DNA from 3 places in the Kitasatospora sp. NPDC093679 genome. Region 1 is predicted to be linked to each of the others. Evidence: riboswitches for the same ligand, from Rfam matches in the RefSeq annotation. Region 1 holds a riboswitch; each other region holds the start of a gene.
The links. Region 1 has a riboswitch for S-adenosylmethionine ahead of thrC (threonine synthase). Riboswitches for the same ligand answer to the same signal wherever they lie in the genome.
Positions count from the first base shown of each region.

Region 2: linked by a shared signal. The riboswitch ahead of AB0O09_RS02535 (IclR family transcriptional regulator) and the one ahead of thrC (threonine synthase) in region 1 are both predicted to bind S-adenosylmethionine.
Region 3: linked by a shared signal. The riboswitch ahead of AB0O09_RS29300 (aminotransferase class V-fold PLP-dependent enzyme) and the one ahead of thrC (threonine synthase) in region 1 are both predicted to bind S-adenosylmethionine.

Region 1 is NZ_JBFBDW010000007.1:67,841-77,604, reverse strand. It holds gene groL (chaperonin GroEL) at 1-650, opposite strand, end outside; gene AB0O09_RS08625 (cold-shock protein) at 969-1,175, opposite strand; gene AB0O09_RS08620 (MoaD/ThiS family protein) at 1,795-2,073, opposite strand; gene thrC (threonine synthase) at 2,104-3,381, opposite strand; SAM riboswitch class I at 3,399-3,532, opposite strand; gene AB0O09_RS08610 (glucosyl-3-phosphoglycerate synthase) at 3,670-4,674, shown strand; gene AB0O09_RS08605 (trehalose-6-phosphate synthase) at 4,735-6,204, shown strand; gene otsB (trehalose-phosphatase) at 6,326-7,177, opposite strand; gene AB0O09_RS08595 (DUF3263 domain-containing protein) at 7,215-7,442, opposite strand; gene AB0O09_RS08590 (cupin domain-containing protein) at 7,536-7,877, shown strand; gene AB0O09_RS08585 (extracellular solute-binding protein) at 7,909-9,201, opposite strand; gene AB0O09_RS08580 (DeoR/GlpR family DNA-binding transcription regulator) at 9,356-9,764, opposite strand, start outside.
Region 2 is NZ_JBFBDW010000002.1:98,953-108,716, reverse strand. It holds gene AB0O09_RS02560 (NlpC/P60 family protein) at 1-290, shown strand, start outside; gene AB0O09_RS02555 (hypothetical protein) at 310-615, shown strand; gene AB0O09_RS02550 (protein kinase) at 688-2,757, opposite strand; gene AB0O09_RS02545 (phospholipase) at 3,039-4,031, opposite strand; gene AB0O09_RS02540 (class I SAM-dependent methyltransferase) at 4,194-4,973, opposite strand; gene AB0O09_RS02535 (IclR family transcriptional regulator) at 5,083-5,796, opposite strand; SAM riboswitch class I at 5,989-6,131, opposite strand; partial or broken gene AB0O09_RS02530 (very short patch repair endonuclease) at 6,530-6,649, opposite strand; gene AB0O09_RS02525 (ABC transporter ATP-binding protein) at 6,947-8,791, shown strand; gene AB0O09_RS02520 (SulP family inorganic anion transporter) at 8,966-9,764, shown strand, end outside.
Region 3 is NZ_JBFBDW010000046.1:29,871-39,634, reverse strand. It holds gene AB0O09_RS29330 (cytochrome bc complex cytochrome b subunit) at 27-1,685, opposite strand; gene AB0O09_RS29325 (Rieske 2Fe-2S domain-containing protein) at 1,682-2,734, opposite strand; gene AB0O09_RS29320 (c-type cytochrome) at 2,743-3,549, opposite strand; gene AB0O09_RS29315 (heme-copper oxidase subunit III) at 3,705-4,325, opposite strand; gene AB0O09_RS29310 (hypothetical protein) at 4,650-5,075, shown strand; gene trpD (anthranilate phosphoribosyltransferase) at 5,207-6,280, shown strand; SAM riboswitch class IV at 6,394-6,511, shown strand; gene AB0O09_RS29300 (aminotransferase class V-fold PLP-dependent enzyme) at 6,561-7,928, shown strand; gene AB0O09_RS29295 (Lrp/AsnC ligand binding domain-containing protein) at 7,960-8,241, opposite strand; gene AB0O09_RS29290 (rhomboid family intramembrane serine protease) at 8,238-9,083, opposite strand; gene AB0O09_RS29285 (hypothetical protein) at 9,233-9,505, shown strand; gene AB0O09_RS29280 (NYN domain-containing protein) at 9,734-9,764, shown strand, end outside.

The DNA.
Region 1 (9,764 bases):
TACGGGTCCTCGAAGCTGGTCTCCATGCGCTCCAGGTCGGTGGCGAAGTACGCGGAGATGTAGCCCTTGTCGAAGCGCATGCCCTCGGTGAGCTCGAGCTCCAGGCCGAAGGTGTTGCTCTCCTCGACGGTGATGACGCCTTCCTTGCCGACCTTGTCCATCGCCTCGGCGATGAGCTCGCCGATCTGGGTGTCGGCGGCCGAGATGGAGGCGGTGGAGGCGATCTGCTCCTTGGTCTCCACGTCCTTGGCCTGGGCGAGCAGCTGGTCGGAGACGGCCGTGACGGCCTTCTCGATGCCGCGCTTCAGGGCCATCGGGTTGGCGCCGGCGGCGACGTTGCGCAGACCCTCGCGGACGAGCGCCTGGGCGAGCACGGTGGCGGTGGTGGTGCCGTCACCCGCGACGTCGTCGGTCTTCTTGGCGACCTCCTTGACGAGCTCCGCGCCGATCTTCTCGTACGGGTCCTCGAGCTCGATCTCCTTGGCGATGGAGACACCGTCGTTGGTGATCGTGGGGGCGCCCCACTTCTTCTCAAGGACGACGTTGCGGCCCTTGGGGCCGAGCGTGACCTTGACGGCGTCGGCAAGCTGGTTCATGCCGCGCTCAAGGCCGCGGCGAGCTTCCTCATCAAAAGCGATGATCTTGGCCATCTGAAGTGGTCCTCCGGGACACGGTCGACTGCTCGGACCAGAGGTGCCCGCGACGGACGGCCCTGTGAGCGGGGGTCCTTTCCCCTACCGCTCGCCGGGGCCTCACCGACCCGGTCCGCTTGTCACTCTCAAGCTGTGAGTGCTAACGCCAATGATTAGCACTCGCCGGTGGCGAGTGCAAGCCCGTTCGCCGTGTCCCGTGGCGCGGCCGCACCGGTTCCGGACACGGCACAGGCCCGTACGACGTGTCGTACGGGCCTGTCGCGAAGAATCGCCGACCAGCTCGTGACGAGCCGAGGGCTCCGCAGGTTTCGAAGGTCAGCCCGCGGCGGCACGAACCATGTCCGCCTGCGGCCCCTTCTGCCCCTGGGAGATCTCGAACTCGACCCGCTGGCCCTCTTCGAGGGTGCGGTAGCCGTCCATCTGGATCGCGCTGTAGTGGACGAACACGTCCGCACCACCGTCGACCGCGATGAAGCCGTAGCCCTTCTCCGCGTTGAACCACTTGACGGTGCCCTGAGCCATTCCGAACTCCCCTTGTGCTGTGCTGGCCATTCACGGGTCCGCAGTCTTTGCGGGCCCAGGTCCGGTGGGCCTGCCCGAGGGAACCCCCCCTGGGCACGGCCCTGCACGCCGCAGACCACCGCCCGAGGCCCTTCCCGAGCCCGGCGGACGGGTGAATGCGTCGACCGCGGCTGAATGTATCCGGACAGGAGCCCTGTGCAACAGGCCCAACTTCGGGGAAATCGGCAGCCATGACAAGGGATATGACGGGATGAAAGCCGCAGATCTCGGCATTTCACGCCGGACATAACGGGCAGAAAACGACATATAGCCGCATGAATTCTGACACTTGCCTGACAGGTTCGTCCCCGTGCCGTCCGTGGCCCGTCTCAGCGGGCGGACGTCCCCGCGACCGGTTCCGGAGCCTTGCGCACACGATCCGACCGGCCGGGCCGGGGCGTGCAATTCCGGGTATTGGCGCTGATCAGGGCGGGCGGCGCGGAGGGGAGTACTGCCACCGCCCCGAACTCTACTCCCCGTCAGGCGGTCGAATTGCACCCGGCACGGCGAGAGCCGCCGCCGGGACCGGAACGCGATTTTCCGGTCCCGGCGGCGGCTCTCCGCGGGAAGAATGCGGGGCTCAGCAGCCGCCGGCCACCGCGGGGATGATCGACACCGTGGCGCCGTCCTTGATCGCGGTCTCCAGGCCCTCGGCGAAGCGGACGTCGTCGTCGTTCACGTAGACGTTCACGAACCGACGGAGCTTGCCGGCGTCGTCCAGGATGCGCGCGGAGATGCCGGTGTGGTTCTGCTCCAGGTCCGCGACGACGGCGGCCAGGGTGTCGCCCTCGGCGGTGACCTCGGCCGCACCGCCGGTGTAGGTGCGCAGGATGGTCGGGATGCGGACGGTGGCGCTCATGGGTGCTCCTTGGCGGAAGGGGTGGGCTGCTCAGGCGAGGCCGGCGGCGCGGAAGGACTCCAGCGTCGGGCGGATGGTGGCGGTCAGTCCGGCGTCGGCGACCGCGTCGAGGGTCTTCAGGCCGTCACCGGTGTTGATGGCGACGGTCTCCTTCGACGGGTCCAACTGCCCGGTCTCGACCAGCTTCTTGAGGACGCCGACGGTCACGCCGCCCGCGGTCTCCGCGAAGATGCCCTCGGTGCGCGCCAGCAGCTTGATGGCGGCCACCACCTCGGCGTCGGTGACGTCCTCGACCGCGCCGCCGGTGCGGCGGGCGATGTCGAGCACGTACGGGCCGTCGGCCGGGTTGCCGATCGCCAGCGACTTGGCGATGGTGTTCGGCTTCACCGGCCGGATCACGTCGTGGCCGGCCTTGAAGGCGGCGGACACCGGGGAGCAGCCCTCGGCCTGGGCGCCGAAGACCTTGTACGGCCGGTCCTCGACCAGGCCGAGCTTGATCAGCTCCTGCAGGCCCTTGTCGATCTTGGTGAGCTGGGAGCCCGAGGCGATCGGGATCACGATCTGCTCCGGCAGCCGCCAGCCGAGCTGCTCGCAGATCTCGTAGGCCAGCGTCTTGGAGCCCTCGCCGTAGTACGGGCGGAGGTTGACGTTGACGAAGCCCCAGCCCTCGCCGGCCGGGTCGCCGATCAGCTCGGAGCAGAAGCGGTTCACGTCGTCGTAGTTGCCGTCGATGCCGACCAGGGCGCCGCCGTACACACCGGCCATGACGATCTTGCCCTGCTCCAGGTCGTGCGGGATGAACACGCAGGACTTGAACCCGGCCCGGGCCGCGGCGGCACCGACCGCGCCGGCCAGGTTGCCGGTGGAGGAGCAGGAGAGCGTGGTGAAGTCGAAGGCGCGGGCGGCCTCGATCGCACAGGCCACCACGCGGTCCTTGAAGGAGTGCGTGGGGTTGCCGGAGTCGTCCTTGACGTGCAGCTGGGCGGTGAAGCCGAGCTCGCGGCCCAGGTTGTCCGCCTTGACCAGCGGGGTCCAGCCGGGGTTGAGGTTGGGCTTGCCGGCCACGTCGGCGGGCACCGGCAGCAGCGGGGCGTAGCGCCAGATGCTGGCCGGGCCGGCCTCGATGCGCTTGCGGAGCTCCGCGGCGTCGTAGCCGCCGAAGTCGTAGGCGATCTCCAGCGGGCCGAAGCACTCCAGGCACGCGAAGCTCGGGCCGAGCGGGAAGCGGGTGCCGCACTCGCGACAGGAAAGCGCTGCGGCCGGACCGAGGTCGACGGTGGCAGCGGATGCAGGGGTAGCGGTAGCCATGGTGGCGGAGGCCTCTCTCCTCATCTTCCCCGCGGCGCGGTTGCGCCACAGGCCGGAATTGGCACCTGTCCCGCGGGGGGCCTGCGACCGCCGCTGCGAGAAGGTTGCCGGGACGTCGACGGGCCGTTCCCTCAGTCCCTCTGGATGAGCTCTGTGAAGTTGTGTGTTGTTCGCTGCGGTGACCCCGGCGTGCGAAGGCTCGACCGCAGTACGAAGACTGTATCCGAAGGCCCCGGCGCCGAGAGGCGGCGTCCGATCCGCGAGATGGAAGTTACGAGGAGCGAGACCGTGACCGAGCAGCCCCGTCCCGACGTCCTCCCCGAGGTCGCGTCCTGGCTGCGTCGCCGCTCCTGGGCGGCGGCGGACTACCCGGTGGAGCGGCTGCTCGTCGCCAAGCGGGCGGCGGGGAGCGCCGGAACGGTCAGCGTGGTGCTGCCCGCCCTCGACGAGGAACCCACCGTCGGGGAGATCGTCACCACCGTCCGCCGCGAGTTGATGGAACGTCACCCGCTGGTCGACGAGCTGGTGGTGGTGGACTCCGGCTCGGTCGACCGGACGGCCGAGACCGCCCGGTCGGCGGGCGCCCGGGTGGTCCACCGGGACGACATCCTGCCCCGGCTGCCGGCCGCCCCCGGCAAGGGCGAGGTGCTCTGGCGGTCGCTGCTGGCGACCTCCGGCGCGATCGTCTGCTTCGTCGACGCCGACCTGCGCGAGTTCGACCCGGCCTTCGTCACCGGGATCGTCGGTCCGCTGCTCACCGACCCCGCGCTGCAGCTGGTCAAGGCGATGTACGACCGGCCGCTGGAGACCGCGGGCGCGGTGGTGCCGGCCGGCGGCGGGCGGGTCACCGAGCTCGTCGCCCGACCGCTGATCAACCTGCACTGGCCGCAGCTGTCCGGCTTCGTCCAACCGCTCGGCGGCGAGTACGCGGCCCGCCGCACCCTGTTGGAACGGCTGCCCTTCCCGACCGGGTACGGGGTGGAGCTCGGCCTGCTGGTGGACGCCCTGGAGGAGGTCGGGCTGGACGCGCTGGCCCAGGTCGACGTGGGTGTCCGGCACCACCGCCACCAGGACGGCCAGGCCCTCGGGCGGATGGCCGCCACGATCTACCGGACGGCCCTGGAACGGCTCGACCGCACCCACCGGCTGAAGGCCGGCGAGGACCTCGTGCACCCGCTGCTCACCCAGTTCAGCCGCGACCCGGGCACCCGGGGCTTCACCGCCCACACCCACGAGGTGACCGCGCTGGAGCGCCCGCCGATGCGCACGGTGCCGGAGTACACCGCGCGCTGAGCGGGGCCCGCGGGGCCGCCGAATGGTTTGCCGGACCGGTCGCGCGGCAAGCTAGGGGATATGGCCGATCTCGCGTTCGAACGTACGCAGCAGTCCGGCGCCGCCCCCGTTCTGGTGGCCTCGAACCGCGGCCCGGTGTCCTTCAGCAGCGGGGACGACGGCGCGCTCACCCTGAAGAGAGGCGGCGGCGGCCTGGTGTCCGGGCTCTCCGCGATCGACGACCCCTCGGCGGTCTGGGTCTGCGCCGCCCTCGGCGACGCCGACCGGACGGCCGCCCGGCAGGCGCCGGACGGCCGGCTCGACCTCGCCGGCCACGACGTCGGCGGACAGGCCGTCCGGATGCTGGACATCGAGCCCGGCACCTTCGCCCGCGCCTACAACGGCATCGCCAACTCCACCCTGTGGTTCGTCCACCACCTGCTGTACGACACCCCGGTCTCGCCGGTCTTCGACGACCGGTTCCGCCGCGAGTGGGAGTCCTACACCGCGTACAACACCGCCTTCGCCGAGGCGCTCGCCGCCGAGGCCGCACCGGGCGCCGCCGTGCTGGTGCAGGACTACCACCTCTCGCTCGCCCCGGCGCTGCTCCGCACGCTCCGCCCGGACCTGCGGATCGGGCACTTCTCGCACACCCCGTGGGCCCCGCCCGAGTACTACCGGCTGCTGCCCGACGACGTCGCCGCCGAGGTGCTCACCGGCATCCTCGGGGCCGACCGGGCCGGCTTCCTCACCGAACGCTGGGCGCTCGCCTTCGCCGACTGCTGCGAGGCCGTGCTCGGCGCCGAGGTGGACCGCGCGGCCCGCACCGTCACCCACGCCGGGCGCACCACCCGGCTCGGCGTGCACGGGCTCGGCGCCGACGCCGACTTCCTGCGCGAACGCGCGCACCGGCCGGACGTGGACGCCCGGCTGGCCGCCCTCCGCGAGGCGGTGGGCGACCGGAGGACGATCGTGCGGGTCGACCGCACCGAGCTCAGCAAGAACATCGTCCGCGGGCTGCTCGCCTACCGGCACCTGTTGCGCAGCCGCCCCGAGTGGCTGGACCGGGTGGTGCACATCGCCTTCGCCTACCCGTCCCGGCACGACCTGCCCGAGTACCGGGAGTACACCGCGGCGGTGCAGCGGATCGCCCGCGAGATCAACGACGAGTTCGCCACCCCCGACTGGCAGCCGCTGATCCTGCACGTCAACGACGACTTCCCGCGGTCGCTGGCCGCCTACCGGCTGGCCGACGTCGCCCTGGTCAACCCGATCCGGGACGGCATGAACCTGGTCGCCAAGGAGGTCCCGGTGGTCTCCGACGCGGGCTGCGCGCTGGTGCTGTCCCGGGAGGCCGGTGCCTTCGCCGAGCTCGCCGAGGACTCGATCACCGTCAACCCGTACGACGTGATCGCCACCGCGGAGGCGCTCCACCGGGGGCTGACCATGCCCGCGGAGGAACGCACCGACCGCACCAAGCGGCTCGCCGCCGCGGCCACCGCCCTGCCCCCGCAGCAGTGGTTCCTCGACCAGCTCAACGCCCTCGGCTGAACCCCGTGAGGGGCGCGGGGAACCGCGCGGTCCGGGATCAAGCACCACGACGGTACGGGCCGAGCCCTGACCCGCACGGTCGCCCCGTCCCGATCGCGCGGTCCCCGCGCCCCTCCGGGGTTCAGCCCAGTTCCGCGGCGAGGGCCGCGAGCAGGTCGACCAGGCCGGCCGGGCCCGGGACGACCAGGTCCGCCCGGTCGGCGAGCTCCCGCACGGGGGCCTCCCCGGTGGTCGGCCCGCTGCACACCAGCAGGCCGGGCAGGCCCTCGCCGCGGCGCTTCTCGACGGCGGCGAAGGCCGCGAGGTCGCCCAGGTCGTCGCCGGCGTAGAGCACCGTGCGGGCCGCGTGCTCGGCGAGGAACCCCTCCAGGGCGGCGCCCTTGTCGACGCCGGGCGGCCGCAGTTCCAGGACGAACCGGCCGGGTTCGACGACCAGTCCGTGCGCGGCCGCGAACGCGGCCAGCGGGGTGCGCAGCCGGTCCATCGCGGGCTGCGGTTCGGCGGTGCGGCGGGTGTGCACGGCGAGGGCGCGGCCCTTGTCCTCCGTCCAGGTGCCCTCGGGGGCGCCTTCGCGGGCCAGCAGGGCGGGCAGCTCGGCGCGGGCCGCGGCCACGCCGGCCGGCGGCTCGGGGGCGGTGAGCGCCCCGGTGTGCGCGTCCCAGCGCTCGGCGCCGTACTGCCCGAGGACGGTCAGGTGCTCCAGTCCGGGGACGCCGTCGAAGCCGCCGTAGGCCACCGCGTCGGCGGCGGGCCGGCCGGTGACCACGGCGACGGCGCCGACCCGGGGTGCGAGCGCGGAGAGCACGGCGGCGGCCCGGGGGTGGGCGCGGGCGGCGGTGGGGTCGGCGACGATCGGTGCCAGGGTGCCGTCGAAGTCGAGGGCCACCACGGCCTCGCCGGGTGCGGCCAGCAGCGCCGCCAGGCCGTCCCGCCCGGCGGCCGTGCTCGGAGTGAACTGCTCAGGAATGCCCATGTCCGGGACGGTACCCAGGCTCGGGCGCCGGACACCGTCAGCGTTCGGCGCGCCGCCGTTCGCGGATCCGGCGCAGCCGGTTGACCAGCACCGGGTCGGCGGCCAGCGCCGCCGGGTTGTCCAGCAGGGCGTTGAGCAGCTGGTAGTAGCGGGTCGCGGAGATGTCGAGCTCGGCGCGGATCGCCCGTTCCTTGGCGCCGGCCGTGCGCCAGGGCCGGGCTTCCAGGGCGAGCACCGCGCGGTCCCGCTCGGTCAGGGCGGCCATCGTCCACCTCCTCTTACGAGGTGTCATTCTGCCCGCCCGGTGCGACACACTCTGCCCGCCCGGCCGTCGGCCCGGCCCGGCTAGCGTCGGTCCATGACCTTCGCACTGCACGTCCCCGACGCCGAGCTCGAACCCGAGCCGCTCGAACCCGACCGGATCGTCGCCGGCACGCCCGAGGTGACCGGGAAGGTGCTGTGGTCCTCGCCGGACGGCCGGCAGCTGCGCGGCCTGTGGCAGATCACGCCGGGCACGGTGACCGACACCGAGGCGGACGAGCTGTTCGTGGTGGTGAGCGGCCGGGCGACGATCGAGGTCGAGGGCGGCCCCGTCCTGGAGGTGGGCCCGGGCGACGCGGCCGTGCTGCGCGCGGGCGACCGCACCACCTGGACGGTGCACGAGACGCTCCGCAAGGCGTACGCGATCACCCTGCCCTGAGGTCGGCTCCGGCCGGGGCCGCGGCCGGCCCTCAGCGCCGGCTGCGGCCCGCCTCGGCGGCCGCGGCGGCCTGCAGGGCGGCGAGCGCGTCGTTGCCGTCGCGCTTCACCGCGGCGCCGACCTGCTGCTTGACCAGGCCGCTGACCTTGTCCCAGGACGGGTCGCCGTAGGGGTAGAAGTTGGCGGTCGGCAGGGCGTTGAGGAATTCGGCGAGGTCCCGGTGGCGGCCGCTGCCGGTCATCGCGGTGCGGGTCTCCTGGGTGACGGGCAGCAGGTTGTACTGCTCGTCGAAGGCGAGCTGGTTGTCGGTGCGGTAGAGGAACCCGAGGAACTTCTTGAGCTCGGTGCGGTGGCCGTTGGCCTTGAAGGCCATCATCCAGTCGGCGACGCCGAAGGTGGCGGGCTTGACGGTGGCGTCCTTGCGCGGGATCGCCGCCGTACCGTAGTCGATCTTCGCGGCAACGGCCTTGGCGACCAGTCCGGGGTGGCCGTTGAGCATCGCGACCTTGCCGGCGGCGAAGTCGTTGAAGGCGGTCTTGCGGTCGGTCGCGGCCGGGTCGGCGTAGGTGAGGTGCTTCTCGACCAGGTTGGTGCGCAGCCAGGCGAAGGTGGCCCTGTTCTGCGGGGAGTCGAAGGTGTAGTTGCCGGCGTTGTCGGCGAGGCCGCCGCCCCCGCCCATGGCCCAGATCATGGATTCGGCCTGGGCCTCCTCGGGTCCGAGCGGCAGCGCGTACGGGGTGACGCCGGGCACCTTGGCCTTGATCAGTTCGGCGTCGCGGCGGAGTTCGTCCCAGGTGGTGGGCGGGGCGGTGATGCCGGCCTTGGCGAAAACGGTCTTGTTGTAGAAGAAGACCCGGGTCGAGGCCACGAACGGGATGCCGTACTGGCTGCCGAGCACCTGGCCGGCCCGGGAGAACGCGTCGATCATGCCGGCCTGGGTGTCGATGGAGAGGACGTCGGTGGCCGGGTAGAGCCGGTCGGCGGCGACCTGGTCGGCGAAACCGCCGGTCTGCACGAGGTCCGGGGTGCGGCCGGAGGCGATCAGGCTCGCGACCCGCTTGTCGATGTCGTTCCAGCTCTGCAGGTCGAGTTCGACCTTGATGCCGGGGTTGGCCTCCTCGAAGCGGCCGATCACGTCGCCCCAGAAGTGCGAGGTGCTGTTGGCCTCGCTGTCGCCGTAGTCGGCGGCGACCAGGCGCAGCGTGACGTCGCCGTCGGCGTCGCCGGAGCCGAAGGCGCCGCACCCGGTGGCGAGGACGAGGACAAGTGCGGGCGCCAGGACGCGACCGGCGCGGAGCGGGTTCGTGCGGGTGAGGGTGTTCACGCGGGGACCGCCTTCGGGAGGGGAAGCTGCGCCACCCTCCCAAGCACCCGCGCATGTGGTCCAGACCTGTTCGCGCGGTAGTTATCGAAGTGTCAGACGTCGTTGCACCGGCTGCAATCGGAACCGGGCGAATCCGGACAGTCCGGCCGCGCGTTCAGACGGTGACCACCTGGACGCCGGCCTCCGTGAAGGCCCGCGTCAGCTCCTGGTCGGCGCCGGAGTCGGTGACCAGGGTGTCGATCGCGTCCAGGCCGCAGATCCGGGCGAAGGCGCGGCGGCCGAGCTTGGAGGAGTCCGCGGCGACGACGACCCGGCGGGCGCGCTCGGCGAGCAGCCGGTTCACCCCGGCCTCGCCCTCGTGGTGGGCGGTCGCGCCGTGCTCGACGTCGATCGCGTCGACGCCCAGCACCGTGACGTCCAGCGCGAGTTCGGCGAGCATCAGGCCGGCCAGCGGGCCGATCAGCTCGTAGGACTGCGGCCGGGCGACGCCGCCGGTGACCACGATCTTGACCTGCGGACGGACGGTCAGTTCGTTGGCGATGTTGAGCGCGTTGGTGACCACG
Region 2 (9,764 bases), on a different contig from region 1:
CGCCGCCGTCCGGCACCACCAGGTACTGGGTCGACACCTTCGCCAACGCCCCCGTCTACGCCTCCCCCACCGCCACCACAAGCACCGGCACCCTCAACCAGGGCACCAACTACGTGTTCTGCAAAGCCTGGGGACGCGAGATCCGCAACGGCAGCAGCTACAACCACTGGTGGCTCAAGACCGACCCCGACACCGGCCCCGCCGGCCAATGGGTCTCCGCCTACTACCTGTCCAAGTGGGGCAACGACCAGGCCAAGGACAACAACGGCACCGTCATCCCCGACTGCTGAGCCTGCGGGGCCCGGCCCGGTGGACGACCCCGTCCCGGGCCGGGCCCCGCGGCCGAGCGGCACCGCCGGCCGACCCCACCCGACGTCGGCTCTCCCGATCGGTGGACCGGAACCGTCTCCGCGGCCGCTGACCGGCACGCGCTACTGCGACTCCGTCGCCGACCTGGTCTCCGTCGGCACCGACCGCCTGATCCTCAAGACCCGCCCGATGAGCATCCTCACCGGCTGCGCAGCCGACCCGCACGAGCAGGTCTACACGCGCAACGCCGACGGCAGCCTCCACCTCAGCGTCGGCGCCTACTCCGGTGACCTCGCGAGGAGGTGACCGCCGTGCACGAGCGTCGGCCCGCCGTCCGCGGGGCCGACCCGTGGCTCACCGGCCGGCGGGGGACTCCGGTCACGGCGTGCCGGAGGAGACCCAGATGCTGATGGTGCTGCCGGGGTCGATCCGGCTGAAGCTGCCCGGCTCCTGGCGGACGACCTCGCCGCTCGGCCAGATCTTGTCCGGCACGCTCTGCTCCTGCAGCTTGAAGTGGCCGATGTCGGCGCAGGTGCGGGCGTCGGCCGCAGTCATGTGTTCCAGTGCCGGTGCTTCGGGCCGGTCGCCGGTCGCGCTGTCGCAGCCGGTGAGGGCGCCGACGGCCCTGGGGTCGCCGCCGGTGGAGATCCAGACCTTGACGGTGCTGCCGACGGTGGTGTCCTCCGATCCGGGTTCCTGGCGTGCCACCTGCCCGGCCGGGGTGAGGCGGTCCTGGACCTTGCCGGCCTCCTCCAGCTTGAGGTGGGCGATGTCCGCACAGGTGCGGGCGGCGTTCAGGGTCCTGCCCTTGAGCCAGGGGGTGGGGACCTTGCCGTGCTGCTCCTCGGCCTCGCAGTTGGCGAGGTCCCCCGTCGCCCGGGGGTCGCCGCCCGTCGACACCCAGACGGTGACGGTGCTGCCCCGCTTCACCGACTGGGAGGTCCCCGGTTCCTGCCGGGTGACGGTGTCCTTGTTGTACTTGCTGCCGGTGGTGGTCTTCTGGTCGATCTTCAGCCCGGCGATCTCCGCGCAGGTCCGCGCCTCGGCGGGCGACATGCCGGAGAACGAGGGCGGGCTGAAGCCGTCGCCCCCGAAGGCCGGCGGATCGCACGAGGAGTACGGGCCGGTCGCCCGCGGGTCCGGGGTGTGGGTGGCGGTCCGGTACCCGAAGGGGTCACCGAACGCGGTCACGGCCCAGACGACCGCGACGACGGGCACCAGGGCCAGACCGACGATCCTGGCGTTGCGCACGCGCCTCAGCTGCGCCTGCCGCCGGATCGCGACGTACCGCACGCCCTCGGCGAGGGCGTCGGCCGTAGCGGCGCCGTCGGCACCGGTGAACGCCGCGAACGGCCAGGACGGGTCGGTACCCGCGCCGGCACCCGCGCCCCCGCCCCCGGTGTCCCGGGCGTCGGCGTGCTCGGCCCCGGCGGGCCGGGCCTTGTCGTCCTCGACCCCGATGCGCTCGGCCCCGATGCGCTCGGCCCCGATGCGCTCCGCGCTGACGTGCTCGGCCGTCACCGTGGGAGCGGAGTGCAGCGGACGGGTCGGTGCCCCGTCCGCGGCGGCCCGGCGGACGTCCTCGGCCATGGCGCGGGCGCTCTGGTAGCGCCCCGCGGGGTCCTTCGCGAGGGCGCGGGCCACCACCGCGTCGACGGCCGGCGGCAGCGACGGGTTGATCGAGGACGGCACCGGCGGCGGCTGCTGGACGTGCTGGTAGAGCACGCTCATCGCCGACTCCCCGTCGAACGGCAGGGTGCCGGTGACCAGTTCGAAGAGCATGCAGCCGACCGAGTAGAGGTCGGAGCGGGCGTCCGCCGGCCTGCCCTGCGCCTGCTCGGGCGAGAGGTACTGGGGTGTGCCGAGGACGGTGCCCGTACGGGTCATCGCGGTGGCGTCCGACTGCAGCGCCCGGGCGATGCCGAAGTCCATCACCTTGACGGGGCCGTCGTCCGTCGTCATGACGTTGGCCGGTTTGATGTCCCGGTGGACGAGCCCCTGGCGGTGGCTGCACTCCAGGGCGTCCAGCACGGCCGAGGTCACGGCCAGCGCACGGTCCAGCGGGACGGTGCCGCCGGCACGGCCCGCGGCCGCCTCGCGGACGAGCTCGCGCACCGACCGGCCCCGGACGTACTCCATCACCATGTACGGCACCACGCCGTCGGGCCCGGTGTCCTCGCCGCTGTCGTGCACGGCCACGATGTTGACGTGGTTGAGCGCCGCGACCGCCCGGGCCTCGCGGCGGAACCGCTCTCGGAAGGCCGGGTCGCGGGCCAGGTCCGGGTGGAGCGTCTTCACGGCGACGGTCCGTCCCAGCACCCGGTCGCGGGCCCGGTGCACGGACGCCATGCCGCCCTCCCCGAGCGGTGCCTGCATCTCGTAGCGGCCCTGCCCGGCCGAGCGGATCGGCCCCGCCGTGCGCAGGCCCTCGGTCTCCTCGGCGTCCATCGCCCCCGTCTTCCCCCGTCGCCCTCTCGGCGCGGGGCCGCCACCGGGTGAACGTCGACTCCGGTGGCACCCCGTCGGCCGGGCGTGATCGCTGCCCGTGCGCACCGGCCCTGACCGACCGTCACCGGTGCGGCCGGGGCCGCACGGCGGGCCTGGTGTGCATGACAGGCGACCGTACCGCGCCGACCGCGGCCGGGTCGAACCGAATGCGTGCACGACTCGACTCGACCCGACCCCGACCCCGACCCCGACCCCGGCTCCGGCTCCGGCTCCGGCGGGCCCTAACGGAACATGCGGTCACCGGCGTTGGCCATGCGGTGGGTCGAGCCGTGGCGGTTCACCCAGTCGCGGACGAGGTTGACGGCGTTGGCGCACTGCCAGCTCCGGTCGTACTCGCGCACCCCGGTGAAGGCGCCGTAGCCCGCGATGATGCCGTCCACCCGCGCGTCGCCCAGCAGCTTGTCGACGTACCACGGGTCGTTGTAGGTGGTCGTCCAGGAGAGCGTGGCGGCGAGCTGTCCGGCGGCGCGGTCCGCGGCGCCCTTCTTCAGTTCCGCGCACGTGTTGTACGTGGCTTCGGTGCAGTTGCCGAACCCCTTGGCGATGTCGCTGTCGCCGTAGTCCATCACCCGGTGGCCGGCCGGGATCGCCGGGCCGGACCGGTCGAAGGCGGCGCGGACCCGGTCGCGGGTCCCGGTCGTCGTCATGCCCTCCAGCGGGCCGAGCCCGCCTTCGAGGCTCTTCCAGCCGCGGCCGCCGACGTCCGGGGTGCTGCCGCCGTGGTACTCGTAGAAGCCGTAGAGCACCTGGATGCCGGCGGCCGTCAGCCGCTGGGCCTTGTCGCGCAGTCCGGCGACGCTGCATCCGCGGTTCTGCTGCTCCCCGCAGTAGTCGGGGTCCTTGATGTCCAGCCAGACCAGGGCCAGCCGGCGCCCGGCGCCGGCGTCGGCGACGATCCGGTCGATCATGCTGTCAAAGCTCGGGCCCAGCCGGGCGTCGCCGGCCGAGGAGCAGTCGTGGTAGGCGCGCCATTCGTTCGGGTTCCACCAGGCGCAGACGTCGATCTCGATGCCGTTGGCGCTGTGGTCGAGTGCGGCGTCGACGCCGTCCAGGGTGTCGACCCGGTGCGCGACGGCGTAGATCGCGTGACGCTGGTCGGCCGCCGCGGCCGGGGTCGCCCCGACGGTGCCGGCGCCGACGGCTCCGCAGAGTGCGGCGGCGGTCAGCGCCGCCCACCTCCGCGGGCCGGCCCCCCTCCCGAGTCGAGTGATCATGAATAGCCCCCTATTCTTGTCCGCGCTCAGTCAGTCGACCTCACCGACTGCATGCTGACACGGGGCCCGGCGACGGGGAACCGGATCCGGCCACGCCACGACACCCCCGCACCCGCGGCCACGGCGCGGGGAGCGCCGCGGCCCGAAGCGCCGGGACCGGCCTCACAGCCTCCGGCTGCGCAGCACCCCGGTCAGCATCGGCAGGGTGAACTCGCCGCGGGCGGTCTCCGGTTCACCCGCGAGGAAGGCCCGGATCCGGCCCAGCGCGGCCTCCCGTTCCCGCTCCGGCATGACCAGCATCCCCGCGCGGGTCGCGAGCGAGGCGACCAGGGTGTCGGCCGTGCGGCGCTGCCCGTGCGGGAACGCGGCCTGCTCGGGCGACCCGAACCGGGCGGGTCCGCCGGCCTTCGGAAGGTGCACGGCGGCCGTTTCGGCACGCCGGGCGGCGGGCGTGTCACGGGGGCCGACGGCCGCGCTCCCTGCGGTCCGTGCCAGTCCGGCGACCCAGTCGACCCGGTCGTCCAGCAGGTTCCACAGGCCGGCCAGCACGCCGCCGGGTGCGAGGACCCTGGCGATCTCGGGGCCGGCGACGGCCATGTCGAACCAGTGCATGGCGTTGCCGGCCAGCACGGCGTCGACGGAGGCGTCCGGCAGCGGGATCGCCTCGGCGTTGCCCCGCAGGGCGCGGACGTCCGGCAGCGAGCGGCGCAGCTCCGCCAGCATCGCCGGGTCGGGCTCGACCGCGACGACCTCCGCGCCCAGCGCGAGCAGTCCCGCGGTCAGCTTGCCGGTACCGGCGCCGAGGTCGAGCACCCGCGGGCCGGGCGCGGGTTCGAGCGCCCAGCGCACGGCGGCCTGCGCGTAGTCGGGGCGGTGTTCGGCGTAGGCGGTCGCCGCGGCGCCGAACGACGAGGCGCGGAGTGAGCGTTCGTCCTGATTCACACGCCCACGCTAACTGACGGACGGTCAGCCGACCCGGCGGTACGCGAACCGGATGCCCGGACCGGCGGCCGGCCCGCGGGTGTTCCGCGGGCACGGCCCGGCGGGCCGGTCAGGGCTGGCGCAGGGCTTCGCCGAGCCGGCCGGCGGCCTCGACGACGGCCTGGGAGAGCCGGGCGCCGGGGTGCCGGGTGAGCCGCTCGATCGGCCCGGAGACGGAGACGGCCGCGACGACCCGGCCGGCCGGACCGCGCACGGGTGCGGAGACGGAGGCGACCCCGGCCTCGCGTTCGCCGATGGACTGGGCCCAGCCGCGGCGCCGTACGCCGCTGAGGGCGGTGGCGGTGAAACGGGCGCCCTGCAGGCCGCGGTGGAGGCGTTCGGGCTCCTCCCAGGCGAGCAGGATCTGCGCGGCGGAGCCGACCTTCATCGGGAGGGCGATGCCCACCGGCACGGTGTCCCGCAGGCCGGAGAGGCGTTCGGCGGCGGCCACGCAGATCCGGACCTCGCCCTGCCGGCGGTAGAGCTGGGCGCTCTCGCCGGTGAGGTCGCGCAGGTGGGCCAGGACCGGGCCGGCCGCGGACAGCAGGCGGTCCTCGCCGACGGCCGCCGAGAGCTCGGTGAGCCGGGGGCCGAGGGCGAACCGTCCCTGCAGGTCGCGGGCGACCAGGCGGTGCTGTTCCAGTGCGACGGCGAGCCGGTGTGCGGTGGGCCGCGCCAGGCCGGTGGCGGCCACGAGTCCGGCCAGGGTGGTGGGACCGGCCTCCAGGGTGCCGAGGATCGAGGTGACCTTGTCGAGCACGCCGACGCCGCTGGTGTTCTCCATGATGGGTACTCCGTCTCAGATCCCGTGAACGGCGGGGGCCCCGCCCACGGACGCTCCGCGCGGGAGCGGGGGTGGTCAGCGAGGACAGGCCGGAGAAGTCGGCCGAGTGGCTGCGCCGGGCACGGGACGGGTACGCGGAGAGACCGGGGCGGGAAGCGCCCGGGCGAAGGACAGCACAGAGAGCACCGTGTCTCCTCATCTTTCCCGCGCCACAGTGGCGGCAGGCCGGAGTTGGCACTGATCCCGGGCGGCGCGGCGCGTACTTCGGACGCCGGTTCGACCGGGGAGTTGCCGGGGCTTCGTAGGGCCGGTCCCTCCACCCCTCTGGATGATTCGCGAGGAACCATACAAGATTCCGCGGGCGGCCCGCCAAACCTCCCCCGTCCGCGCGCCCCGGTCCGTCGGCGGCCGAGCGGAGCGCATGGCCTTGCTGCAAATTGCAGAAACACCGCGCGTCCTGACGTGACGTGTCCTCAGGACGGCGGGATCGTCGGTCGCGCGACGCACCCACCGCCCCCGCGGGCCGGGATCGCCCGTCCCCACAGATCCTCAGGGGGAGCCAACCCAGCCGGACGAGGTTCGCATCGGTGTGCCGGTCGCGACGCACGTTGTCGTCGAGCTTCCGCCACCACCATTCGGCGTTGCGCTTCGGCGCGTGCAGGTGCTCGGGGCACGCGTGCCAGAAGCAGCCCTGCACGAACACCGCGGTACGCCAGGGCACGAAGGTGATGTCCGCCCTCCGGCGCCGCATGGTGGGGAGGGGAAGGTCCACCCGGTAGCGGAAGCCGAGTGCGTGCAGTGCCCGCCGGAGGGCGAGTTCGGGCGCGGTGTTCACACGGCGCTGGGCCCGCATCACCCGGCGGGCGTTGGCGTCCCTCGGTCGCGGGACCACCTGCCGGGCACCCGTCTCCTCCATGCCCCGATCAACTCCGGCCCGGCCCGGGTGGTCACTCCGACCCGTCGGCGACCCGGCCGGCCCGCGACCGTCGGAGGTGACGCCCTGCCGGAAATTGCTTGGACTGCATCGGGGCGGCCGCGGGAGACTGGGGCTTCTGCCCTTCCGTGCAAGGTTTTTGACGATTAGTCATACATCATTTCATTCGCCGGGAAGGGCGGTCGCTGGGCTTCCGCACGACGCAACGAGGTCGGGATGGGATCGTCCGAGACACCCCGAGGAGCACCGGGCAGGCGTTCGGTGCTCCTCGCACTCCGCTACTACGGACGGGAGCTGGCCCGGCTCCCGTACCTCACGGTGCCGGCCATGCTGCTGCCGGCGTTGGGCAACATCGGGATCGCCTACCTCGCGCCGCTGGCGGTGGCGAAGCTCGTCGGCAGGATCGCCTCCCCCGCCGGGGCCGGCTCCGGCTCGCTGCTCCCGTACGTCCTGGGCTTCGCCGGCGCCCTGCTGGCCGGGGAGGCGGTGTGGCGCGTCGGCCTGCACTGCCTGAACCGCCTCGACGCCCTCGGCATCGAGCACCTCTACGTGATCGGCATGGACGAGCTGTTCGCCAAGGACGCGGCGTTCTTCCACGACAACTTCGCCGGCTCGCTGACCAAGCGGGTGCTGAGCTTCGCCTCCCGCTTCGAGGACTTCGTCGACACGCTGACCTTCTCGGTCGTGGCCAGTTTCGTGCCGCTGGTCTTCGGCTCGGTGGTGCTGTGGCGCTACGAACCGCTCCTCGTGGTCGGGCTGCTGGTGATGATCGCGCTGACGGCGCTGTGCGCGGCCCCGCTCATCCGCCGCCGCCAGGCGCTGGTCAACGAGCGCGAGGAGGCGATCGCCCGGGTGTCCGGCCACGTCGCCGACAGCCTGATGAACATGGACACCGTCCGGGCGTTCGCGGCCGAACGGGGCGAGGCGGCCGAACACCGGTCCCGTGTCGCCGAGTCGCGCCGGCTCTCGCTGCGGTCCTGGGACTACGGCAACCTGCGCATCGACACCCTGGTCGCGCCGATGTCGGTGCTCACCAACGCCCTCGGCCTGCTGCTGGCGGTGACCCTCGGCGGAGGCCGGCACAACGTGGAGGCGGTGGTGATCGCCTTCACCTACTACAGCAACGCGACGCGGATCATGTTCGAGTTCAACCAGATCTACCGCCGGCTGGAGAGCTCGCTGACGGAGGCCGCACAGTTCACGGAGCTGCTGCTCACGCCGCCGACCGTGCTCGATCCCGCCGTGCCGGAACCGCTGCTGCGCCGGGGCGCGGAGGTCCGCTTCGAGCGGGTGCACTTCGCCCACGCGGGCGCGGACCCGATCTTCCGGGGCCTCGACCTCACGGTGCCGAGCGGGGCGAAGTTCGGACTGGTCGGCCGGTCCGGCGGCGGGAAGACCACCCTCACCCGGCTGCTGCTGCGGATGACGGACGTCGACGCCGGACGGATCCTGATCGGCGGCCAGGACATCACCCGGCTGCGCCAGGCCGACCTGCGCAGTCTGATCGCCTACGTGCCGCAGGACCCGGCGATGTTCCACCGGTCGCTGCGGGACAACATCGCGTTCGCCCGGCCGGGCGCCACCGACGCCGAGATCCGCCGCGCCGCGGAGGCCGCGCACGTCACGGAGTTCACCGACGCGCTGCCGCAGGGCTTCGGCACCATGGTGGGCGAGCGCGGCATCAAGTTGTCCGGCGGACAGCGGCAGCGGGTCGCCCTCGCCCGGGCGATCCTGCGCGACGCGCCGATCCTGCTGCTCGACGAGGCGACCAGCGCCCTGGACTCGGAGAGCGAACTCCTCGTCCAGGAGGCCCTGTGGCGGCTCATGGAGGGGCGGACGGCACTGGTGGTGGCGCACCGGCTGAGCACGGTCGCCACCATGGACCGGCTCGTCGTCCTGGACCGCGGACGGATCGTCGAAGACGGCACCCACGAGGAACTGCTCGCATCGGAGGGCACCTACGCGAAGCTCTGGCAGCACCAGTCGGGCGGCTTCCTCGACGACACCCCGGACCGTGCCGATCCTGCCCGTGCCGATCCTGCCCGTGCCGACCTGCACTGACGCCGGCCGCGGCGCTCTCCGCGCATCCGGGGCGACGTGGCCGGGGCCGGCCGTACCGGCAGTCGGTCGCCGACGCCGCGGACCCGGGCGAAATGCCGCAGCCGCGGTCCGGCGACGGCGACCATGGGGGCGTACGCGTTCTCCGGCCGCTGCGGAGGTGCCCAGGTGACTGGCATGACGAGGCTGGTCACCGTGTCGCTGCGCGGGTACCGGCGGGCATGGCTGGGCCGGGACGTGCTCGCCGGGGTGGCGCTGTCGGCGGTCGCGATCCCCGAGGTCATGGGGTACACCTCGATCGCCGGCATGCCCATCGTCACCGGCCTGTACACGCTGGTCCTGCCGGCGGTCGCCTTCGCCCTGCTGGGCTCGTCGAAGCTGCTGGTCGTCGGCGCGGACTCCGCCACCGCGGCGATCCTCTCCGCCGGGCTGCTCGGGCTCGGGGTGGACGGTCTCGTCCCGGGGTCGCCGCAGTGGGTGGGGCTGGCGGGGCTGGTCGCCCTGCTGTCGGGCGTGATCCTCGCCGCCGCGCGGCTGCTGCGGCTCGGCTTCCTCGCCGACTTCCTGTCCGCGGCCGTCCTGATCGGGTTCCTGACGGGTGTCGGTGTCCAGGTGTCGACGGCTCAGATCCCCGAGCTGCTCGGCATCCCCGGGGGCCGTGGCAACTGGTTCCAGCAGCAGTGGTCCTGGATGTCCCGCCTGGACGAGGTCTCCTGGCGCACCGCCGCCTTCGGCGCCGCCACCGTCGTGATCATCGTGGTCTTCAAGCGCCTCCTGCCCCGGTTCCCCGGTTCCGTCGTGGCGGTGGTGGTGCTGATCGCCGTGTCAGCGGCGACGGACGCCCCGGGCCACGGGGTCGCCGTCGTCGGCGCCGTCGAGGGCGGACTCCCACCGCTCGGCCTGCCGTCCGGGCTGTCCCCCGGCGACGTGTCCGCGGTCTTCTCCGTCGCGGTCTCCTGCTTCGTCCTGATCCTGG
Region 3 (9,764 bases), on a different contig from region 1:
CTCGGGCTGTGGCGATCTCTACGGGATCAGTGGTGGCCGTGGCCGCTGGTGATCTCGTGGTGCTCCTCGGCGGTCGGCTTGGCGATCTGGCCGCCCTCGCCGTAGAAGGCCTCGGAGAGCTTGGCGCGGGTCTTCGCGATCCGGCCGGCCTTGCGGGCCACGCCGTTCTCGTCGACCTCGGCCGGGAGCTCCAGCGGCTGCGGCTGCTCGTGCGCGGTGAGCTTGTACAGCTTGTCCTGCGGCAGCTGCTCGTGGATCTCGACGAACTCACCGTGCGGCAGGCGCTTGATGATGCCGCTCTCGCGGCCGTGCAGCACCTTGTCCTTGTCGCGGCGCTGCAGACCCAGGCACCACCGCTTGGTGATGAAGAAGGTCAGCACCGGGACGACGAAGAAGCCGACACGGACGAAGTAGGTGATCGAGTTGATCGACAGGTGCAGGTGCGTCGCCAGCAGGTCGTTGCCACCGCCGATGAGCAGCAGCACGTACAGGCTGATCCAGGCCGCGCCGAAGCCGGTGCGGACCGGGGCGTTGCGCGGGCGGTCGGCGATGTGGTGCTCGCGCTTGTCGCCGGTGACCCAGGCCTCGATGAACGGGTAGACCCAGATGGCCATCAGGACCAGCGGGAAGACCATCAGCGGGATGAACACGCCCAGGTTCAGGGTGTGGCCCCAGGCGCGGATCTCCCAGCCCGGCATGACGCGGATCAGGCCCTCGGAGAAGCCCATGTACCAGTCCGGCTGGGCGTCGGTGGACACCTGGTCGGGGCGGTACGGGCCGTACGCCCAGATCGGGTTGACGGTCGCGATCGCCGAGGCGGCCGCGATGACGCCGAACACCAGGAAGAAGAAGCCACCGGCCTTGGCCATGTAGACCGGCATCAGCGGCATGCCGACGACGTTCTTCTCGGTGCGGCCGGGGCCCGCGAACTGGGTGTGCTTGTGGTAGAAGACCAGGATCAGGTGGGCCACCAGCAGGCCCAGCATGATGCCCGGGATCAGCAGCACGTGGATGGTGAAGAACCGCGGCACGATGTCGGTGCCGGGGAACTGACCGCCGTACAGGAAGAACTGCAGGTACGTGCCGACCAGCGGCACCGCCAGGATCGCGCCCTCCATGAAGCGGATACCGGTACCGGACAGCAGGTCGTCCGGGAGCGAGTAGCCCATGAAGCCGTCGAACATGCCGAGGAAGAGCAGACCGGCGCCGAAGAGCCAGTTGATCTCGCGCGGCTTGCGGAACGCGCCGGTGAAGAAGACGCGCATCATGTGCACCAGCATCGCGGCGACGAAGACGATCGCCGCCCAGTGGTGGATCTGGCGGATCAGCAGACCGCCGCGCACCTCGAAGCTGATGTCCATGGTCGAGGCGTACGCCTCGGACATCCGGATGCCGTTGAGCGGGGCGTACGAACCGTGGTAGACGGTCTCGGCCATGCTCGGCTTGAAGAACAGCGTCAGGTAGACGCCGGTCAGGATGATGATGATGAAGGTGTAGAGGCAGATCTCGCCCAGCATGAAGGACCAGTGGTCCGGGAAGATCTTGCGCAGGTTGGACTTGGCGAGGGTGTAGATACCCAGCCGTCCGTCCGTCCAGTCAGCGGCCGCCTCGAACTTGTTCGCAGGCTTGGCACGGGTGCTGGCCGGCTTGGATGCGCCGGAGTTGGCGCTGTTCGCGGTGCTCACGGCCGCTCCCAGTAGCTCGGGCCGACGGGCTCCTGGAAGTCGCCGGTGGCGACCAGGAAGCCCTTCTCGTCAGTGGTGATCTTCAGCTGCGGCAGCGGGTGGCCGGCCGGGCCGAAGATGACGCGCGCGCCGTCCGCCAGGTCGAAGGTCGACTGGTGGCAGGGGCAGAGCGCGTGGTGGGTCTGCTGCTCGTAGAGGCTGATCGGGCAGCCGACGTGGGTGCAGATCTTCGAGTAGGCCAGGATGCCCTCGAAGCCGAGGTCCGCGGACTTCTGGTCCTTCAGGTCCTCCGGAGCGATCCGGATGATCATCAGGGCGTCCTTGGCGATCTGCTCCTGGAAGAACTCCTGGTCCTCCTCCAGTCCCTCGGGCTTGGCGAAGGTCAGCGAGCCGGTGACGATGTCCTCGGGCTTCATCGGCTCGTTGGTGTTCATGTTGATCAGCTTGAGGGGCTTGGTCGGGGTGGCCACCTCCCAGCCGGTGTGCGCCAGCTTGTCCTCGGGCAGCGGGCCCAGGTCGCGCAGCAGCACCACGCCGGACAGCGGCACCAGGGCCATCGAGCCGATCAGGGTGTTGCGGAGCATCTTGCGGCGGCCGAAGCCGGACTCCGCGGCGCCCGTCCTGAACTGCTCGATGACGTCGGCACGCAGCTCGTCGTCGGCCTCGATCGGGTGACGGTCGGCCGGGATCTCGTGGTCCGACATCAGGGTGCGCGCCCAGTGGACGGCGCCCGCGCCGATGCAGAAGAGCGCCACACCGAGGGTCATGCCGAGCGCGAAGTTCAGCGCGCTGACGTGGCCCAGCGGGAAGATGTAGACGATCTTGTCGATGTCGATGGCCACGTACGAGGCGATGAAGCCCACGGTGGCGAGCATCGAGACGATGAACAGCAGGGAGACCTGCCGCTCCGCGCGCTTGGCGGCGCGCTCGTCGATGTCGGTCCGGCGCGGCTCGTGGGCCGGCAGACCGGGGTCGGCGAACGGGTCGCCGTGAACGGCGACCTCGTGCCCTTCGGAGCCGTGCGACTCCGGCAGCTTCTCGTCAGACATCTCGTGGCTCATGACTTCTTGGCCTTGGTGGTGTGGGCGGCGACCCAGATCGCGGTCACGATGAGCGCACCGAGGGCGAAGATCCAGCCGAACAGGCCCTCGGTCACCGGACCGAGGCTGCCCAGGGACAGGCCACCGGGGCTGGGCTCGTCGTTGGTGTGGCTGACGAAGGCCACGATCTGCTTCTTCTGCTCCTCCGGCATGGTGGTGTCGGGGAACGACGGCATGTTCTGCGGGCCGGTCTGCATGGCCTCGTAGATGTGCTTCGGGGAGGTGTTCTCCAGCGTCGGGGCGTACTTGCCCTTCGTCAGGGCGCCACCCTTGCCCGCGAAGTTGTGGCACTGGGCGCAGTTGGTCCGGAAGAGCTCGCCGCCCTTGGCCACGTCGTTCGGGTCGGTGGAGGTGTACTGCTCCTTGGTCGGAGCGACCGGGCCGGGGCCGAGCGAGGCCACGTAGGCGGCCAGCTGGTCGATCTGCGCCTGGGAGTAGACGACCTTCTTGGAGGGCACCTGGGCGCCGCTCTGCTGGGCCGGCATGCGGCCGGTGCCGACCTGGAAGTCGACCGCGGCGGAGCCCACGCCCACCAGGCTCGGGCCGTCGGAGCTGCCCTGGCCGTCGAGGCCGTGGCAGGAGGAGCAGCCCACGGCGAAGAGCTTCTTGCCCTCTTCGATGGCGAGCGACTGCGCGGAGGTGTCGGCCTGCGCCTTCTCGGCGGGCGCGAACGCGGCGTACAGCCCCCCGGTGGCCGCCAGGGCGAGAAGTAGGACGACCAGCGCCGCCAGTGGGTGGCGCCGTCGTGCGGAGAGCTTTTTCACGGATTAACCCCGGTGTCAGGATCTGGTCGGCTGGGTGGCTGCGCCCGTGGGACCGGTCTGCTCGGGGCCGGTACCCGGGTCGGGGCGGACTGGTCGGCGGGGCTCCCGCGCGGGGCGGGTGCTCTCCGGCCGGCGGCCAGCGACCTGATCAGCCTTTACTTGATCAGGTAGATGGTCGCGAACAGGCCGATCCACACGACGTCGACGAAGTGCCAGTAGTACGACACCACGATCGCGGCGGTGGCCTGCTCGTGCGTGAACCGCCTGGCGGCGTACGTCCGCCCCAGGACCAGCAGGAAGGCGATCAGACCACCCGTCACGTGCAGGCCGTGGAAGCCGGTGGTCAGGTAGAACACCGTGCCGTACGGGTCGGAGGACAGCGACAGGCCGTCCACCTTGACCAGCTCGGTGTACTCGAAGATCTGGCCGCCGATGAAGATCGCGCCCATCACGAAGGTGATCGTGAACCACGAGCGGAGCTTCTTCACGTCACCGCGCTCGGCGGCGAACACGCCGAGCTGACAGGTGAGGGAGGAGAGCACCAGGATCGTGGTGTTCACCGAGGAGAACGGCACGTTGAGGGCGTCCGCCTTCTCCGTCCAGAACTCCGATCCCATGACCGAGCGGAGCGTGAAGTACATCGCGAACAGGGCCGCGAAGAACATCAGCTCGGAGCTCAGCCAGACGATGGTTCCGACGCTGACCAGGTTCGGCCTGTTGACCGCTCCGTGCGCGTGTCCGGTTTCTGTTGCTGTTGCTGTCGCCACGACGGACATTATGTCGGTCCCTTATTCCGTCTTCACGCCGGGGGGTGCTCCTCGGAGTGTCCGGTGCGTGCGGTATGCCCCCCTGGCGCTGGCCTGCGCGGACGTCCGGCGCTGCTCCGCCCGGGTGTCCGTTTTCTGACGGTTGTTCGGGGTGGGTGAGGCGGAGTACCCCGCGCGGGTGAGATTCGGGCGCGGCGGCTTGAGGGAGATCGCGTCAGGGACTCACCGGGAGGGCCCCGCCGGAGTAGCATCCGGAGGTGAACGTGGTCCGGGTCACACTGGGCCGTTCGGAGCGGCACATATTAAGAGGACGAGCACCCGGGAGCAGGGCCCATGGCGCACACGACCGACGAGACGCTCACCGTTCTCGTCTACAGCGACGACCGCAACACCCGCGAGCAGGTCACCCTGGCCCTGGGCCGCCGGCCCGCCGCGGACCTGCCCGCCGTCGAGTACCTGGAGTGCGCCACCACCCCGGCGGTGCTCCGCGCCCTGGAGCGCGGCGGCGTGGACCTCTGCGTGCTGGACGGCGAGGCCGTCCCCGCCGGCGGCCTCGGCCTCACCCGCCAGCTCAAGGACGAGATCTACGGCTGCCCGCCGGTGCTCGTCCTGATCGGCCGGCCGCAGGACTCCTGGCTCGCCGCCTGGAGCCGCGCCGACGCCGCCATCGCGCAGCCGGTCGACCCGGTCGCCCTCGCCGAGGCCGCCGCCACCCTGCTCCGCGCCCGGATCGCCAAGCGGACGCCCGCCCACCGCTGACCGGGCCTGCGGCACCACCCGTCTCATCAGGAGAGAAGGGGCGGCGGGATCGGCACGGCCGCCCGCCGCCGCTCGCTAGGCTGACTCCGTCCCTTGTATCGGCGCACTACCGATGAGAGCTGGAGTCGGCCATGGTGAACGTGAACCCTGCGAACGGCGGCAAGGACCCCGTGCAGGTGGTCCGCACCTGGCCCGACGTCCTGACGGCACTGTTGCGCGGCGAGGACCTCGCGGAGGCGGACACCGCCTGGGCGATGGACCAGATCATGAGCGGCGAGGCCTCACCCGTGCAGGTCGCCGGCTTCATGGTCGCGCTGCGCGCCAAGGGCGAGACGGTCGAGGAGATCGCCGGCCTGGTCGACGCGATGTACGCGCACGCCGAGCCGCTGCACATCCCCGGCCCGGCCGTGGACATCGTCGGCACCGGCGGCGACCGCGCGAAGACCGTCAACATCTCCACCATGTCGGCGATCGTCGCGGCCGCGGCCGGCGCCAAGGTCGTCAAGCACGGCAACCGGGCCTCCTCCTCCGCGTCCGGCTCCTCCGACGTGCTGCAGAAGCTCGGCATCAGCCTCGACCTCGGCGCCCGGCGGGTCGCCGAGGTGGCCGAGGAGGTCGGCCTGACCTTCTGCTTCGCGGCGAAGTTCCACCCCGCGATGCGGCACGCGGCGACCGCGCGGGCCGGGCTCGGCGTGCCGACCGCCTTCAACATCCTCGGCCCGCTGACCAACCCGGCCCGGGTCACCTCGCACGCCGTCGGCTGCTTCGACACCCGGCTCGCCGGACTGATCGCCGGCGTCTTCGCCCGGCGCGGCGCCACCGCACTGGTCTTCCGCGGCGACGACGGCCTGGACGAACTGACCGTCTGCACCACCTCGCACGTGTGGATCGTCAAGGACGGCACCGTCACCGAGACGGACTTCGACCCGCGGGACGTCGGGATCGAACTGGCCGGGATCGAGGCCCTCCGCGGGGCCGACGCCGAGCACAACGCGGCCGTCGCACGGCGGCTGTTCGCCGGTGAGCGCGGCCCGGTGCGGGACGCCGTCCTGCTCAACACGGCCGCCGCGCTGGCGGTGCTCGACCTCACCGACGCACCGCTCGCCGAGCAGCTCGCCGCCGGGATCGAGCGGGCGGCCGCGGCCGTCGACTCCGGCGCGGCGGAGGCGACGCTCAAGCGCTGGGCCGAGGCGACGAACAAGTAGCGGGCCGCCGGCGAGCCGCACGGGGCGCGCGGGAGCATCCGGCCGAGGGCCGGTCCCCCGCGCGCCCCGTCGTGCTTGACCCGTCGCACAGCGGTCACCTAAAGTCCTGCGCAGGTCATGAGTGGCAGCGTCAAGCCCCAGCTTGCTGTCCGGCAACCCTCCGTCCGTGGCGGGGTGCCCTGGGTGAGGACCGGGCCGTGCGGCGAACCGTCCGCGTGGCAAGCGCGGACTTCCGGCGATGCCTCCCCGGGGTCCCCACCCCGTGAAGGAGTGCATCCTCATGTCGCTTTCCACCGACCTCTGCGCCCCGCTCGCCGTCCTCGGCCACGACGTCCAGGTGCCGCTCGCCACCGGTGAGAAGGTCGGCTACGCCGCACTCGACTACGCCGCCAGCGCCCCCGCCCTGCAGCGGGTCTGGGACGACGTCGCCGCCTACGCCCCCTACTACGGCAGCGTCCACCGCGGCGCCGGCTACCTCTCGCAGCTCTCCACCGACCTGTTCGAACAGAGCCGCCGCACCGTCGCCGACTTCCTCGACCTGCGCGAGGGCGACCAGGTGGTGTTCACCCGCGCCACCACCGACTCGCTCAACCTGCTCGCCGGGGCCCTCCCCGCCGGCACCCGGGTGTTCGCCTTCGAGACCGAGCACCACGCCTCCCTGCTGCCCTGGCGCCACGCCGGTCTGACGGTCGAGTACCTGCGCGCCCCGCGCTCGCACGCCGAGGCCGTCGCCGCCTTGGACGCCGCCCTCGCCGCCGGCTCCCCGGACGGCCCGCGCCTGCTGTGCGTCACCGGCGCCTCCAACGTCACCGGCGAACTGTGGCCGATCGCCGAACTCACCGAGACCGCCCACCGGCACGGCGCCCGGGTGGTGCTGGACGCCGCCCAGCTCGCCCCGCACCACCGCCTGTCGGTCCGTGAACTCGACGTCGACTGGGTCGCGTTCTCCGGCCACAAGCTCTACGCGCCGTTCGGCGCCGGGGTGCTCGCCGGCCGCAGCGACTGGCTCGACGCCGCCGAGCCCTACCTGGCGGGCGGCGGCGCCAGCCGCACCGTCGCCCGGGAGGCCGACGGCTCGGTGGCCGTCGAGTGGCACACCGGCCCGGCCCGCCACGAGGCCGGCTCGCCCAACGTGATCGGCGCCTACGCCATCGCCTCCGCCTGCCGGGCGCTCACCGAGGCCGGGTTCGACGCCCTGGAGGCCCGCGAGCAGGCGCTCGTCGAGCGGCTCACCGCCGGGCTGGCCGGGATCCCCGAGGTCAGGGTGCTCAACCTGTTCGGTGAGCGGTCCGCCCGGGTGGGCGTGCTCTCCTTCGTCGTCCGCGGCTGGAACAGCTCGCACTTCTCGGCGGCGCTCTCCGCCGAGTACGGCATCGGCGTCCGCGACGGCCTGTTCTGCGCGCACCCGCTGGTGCGGACGCTGCTCGGCGGGGAGGAGGCGGCGCCGTCCGCGTGCGGTGCGCCGGAGCCGTCGCTGCCGGGGGAGCGGAGCCTCAACGCGATCCGGGTCAGCTTCGGCGCGGGCACCCCGGAGGAGCACGTGGACCGCTTCCTGGCCGCCGTCCGCGAGCTGGTCACCGACGGCGCCCGCTGGTCCTACCGCAACGAGGGCGGCCGCTGCGTCGCGGACACCGACCGCGCGGCCTGAGGCGTTCGGGGTGCGCGCCCCCGGGGTGCACCTACTCGTCGAGGCCGAGGGCGAAGGCGGCTTCCAGGTCGTGCTGGGAGTAGGTGCGGAAGGCGATCTGGGTCTCGGTGTGCTCGACGCCCGGGACCTTGTTGACCTGACCGGGGATCACCTCGGCGAGGTCCTCGTGCTGCCGGACGCGGACCATCGCCACCAGGTCGTAGCTGCCGGTCACCGAGTAGACCTCGCTGACGCCCTCGATCGCGGCGATCGCCTCGGCGATCTCGGGGATCCGGTCGACGCTGGTCTTGATGAGGACGATCGCGGTGATCACTCTTCGGCTCCTGTGTGTGGGGTTCCGCCCAGCGTATCCGCCGTCAGGCGGCGCGTCTGCCCTGTCCGGGGCCGCACCGGGCGCGCGAGCAGCCACCCCGCGCTGAAGCCGATCACGTGCACCAGGTAGGCCACGCCCGGCACCGCCGGGCCCACCGGCCACCACTGCAGGGCGAACCACAGGCCGAGCACCAGCCAGGCCGGGAACCGCAGCGGCAGGAAGAACAGCACCGGCACCAGCGCGGTGACCCGGGCCCGCGGATAGCACCGCAGGTACCCGCCGAGTACCCCGGCGATCGCCCCCGAGGCGCCGACCAGCGCCCGCACCGACTCCGTGGAGTCCGACTCCGCCAGTGCCCAGCCGTACGTCGCCAGGTAGCCGATGCCCAGATAGAAGAGGAGGAAGCGCAGCCGTCCGAGGCGCTCCTCCACGTCCGGGCCGAAGACGTAGAGGAAGAGCAGGTTGCCCACCAGGTGCAGCCAGCCCGCGTGGACGAACAGCGAGCTGAGCACCGACAGGAAGGGGATCTTGTGCGGGGTGGGAGGGACGGTGCAGCCCGGCACCGCCGGGGGCAGCGCCGCCAGCCGGCCGGCGTCCAGCGGCCGGTTGGCGAGCAGCTCCGCGGGGACGGCCCCCCAGTGCTGCTCGAAGCGCTGCTCCGCGCAGACGCGGGCGTTGCCGGTGCCGTACCGCGGATTGAGGCCGAAGCTCGGGCCGGCCAGCAGGACGAGGGCGCTCAGCGCGATCAGCGCGTAGGTGACCACCGGCGTGCGCGCCGGCGCGGCGGCGTCCCGGCCCGCCGTTGCGCGCACGGGGGCGGGGACGGGGGCGGGGACGGCCATGACAGCGAGCATTCCTCGGTGTACCCGCGGTGACACCGCCCGGTGCTGCAAGCGGGTGACCTGTCCGCCCTTCAGGACCGGTGACCGCCGGAAGAGCCGCACGCAATAGGCTTGGAGGACCGGACCCGGACCATCCGAGAGGACCTCCGATGACCATCGCCGCCCCCACCGCCGAGACCCGCTGGCGCTGCACGCTCTGCGGGAACCTCACCCGCTTCGACGTGACGCGCTCGGCCCGGGTGGTGGAGTACCTGCACTTCGACCTCGGCGGCGAGTCCAAGGTGGAGGAGACCGAGGTGCTCAGCGAGACCCTGGAGTCGGTCCGCTGCCGCTGGTGCAACGCGGTCGACCAGGTGGAACTGGTGGCCCGCCCCGGCGCCGACGCCGCCGAGCAGCCGGCCGAGGACGAGCCGAAGGCCTGAGCCTCGCGCTTCCGACACACCCCGGTGGAGCCCCTGGCGCCGCCGGGGTGTGTGGCACGGTGCCCGGCGGGGCACGGTAGACGGGACAATTGCACAGAGCGGTGCATTTCGAGGGCAGCGGCCACCGGCCGCGCGGGCCCGGGGACCAGAATCGGAGCCGAGGACGTGGTGGACGCAGCGAGCGGGCCGGCCGAGCCGCAGGGGCAGCAGCCCGCCGCGGACGCGGAGCTGCCGGACGCCGCCGGGGCCGGGCAGGAGC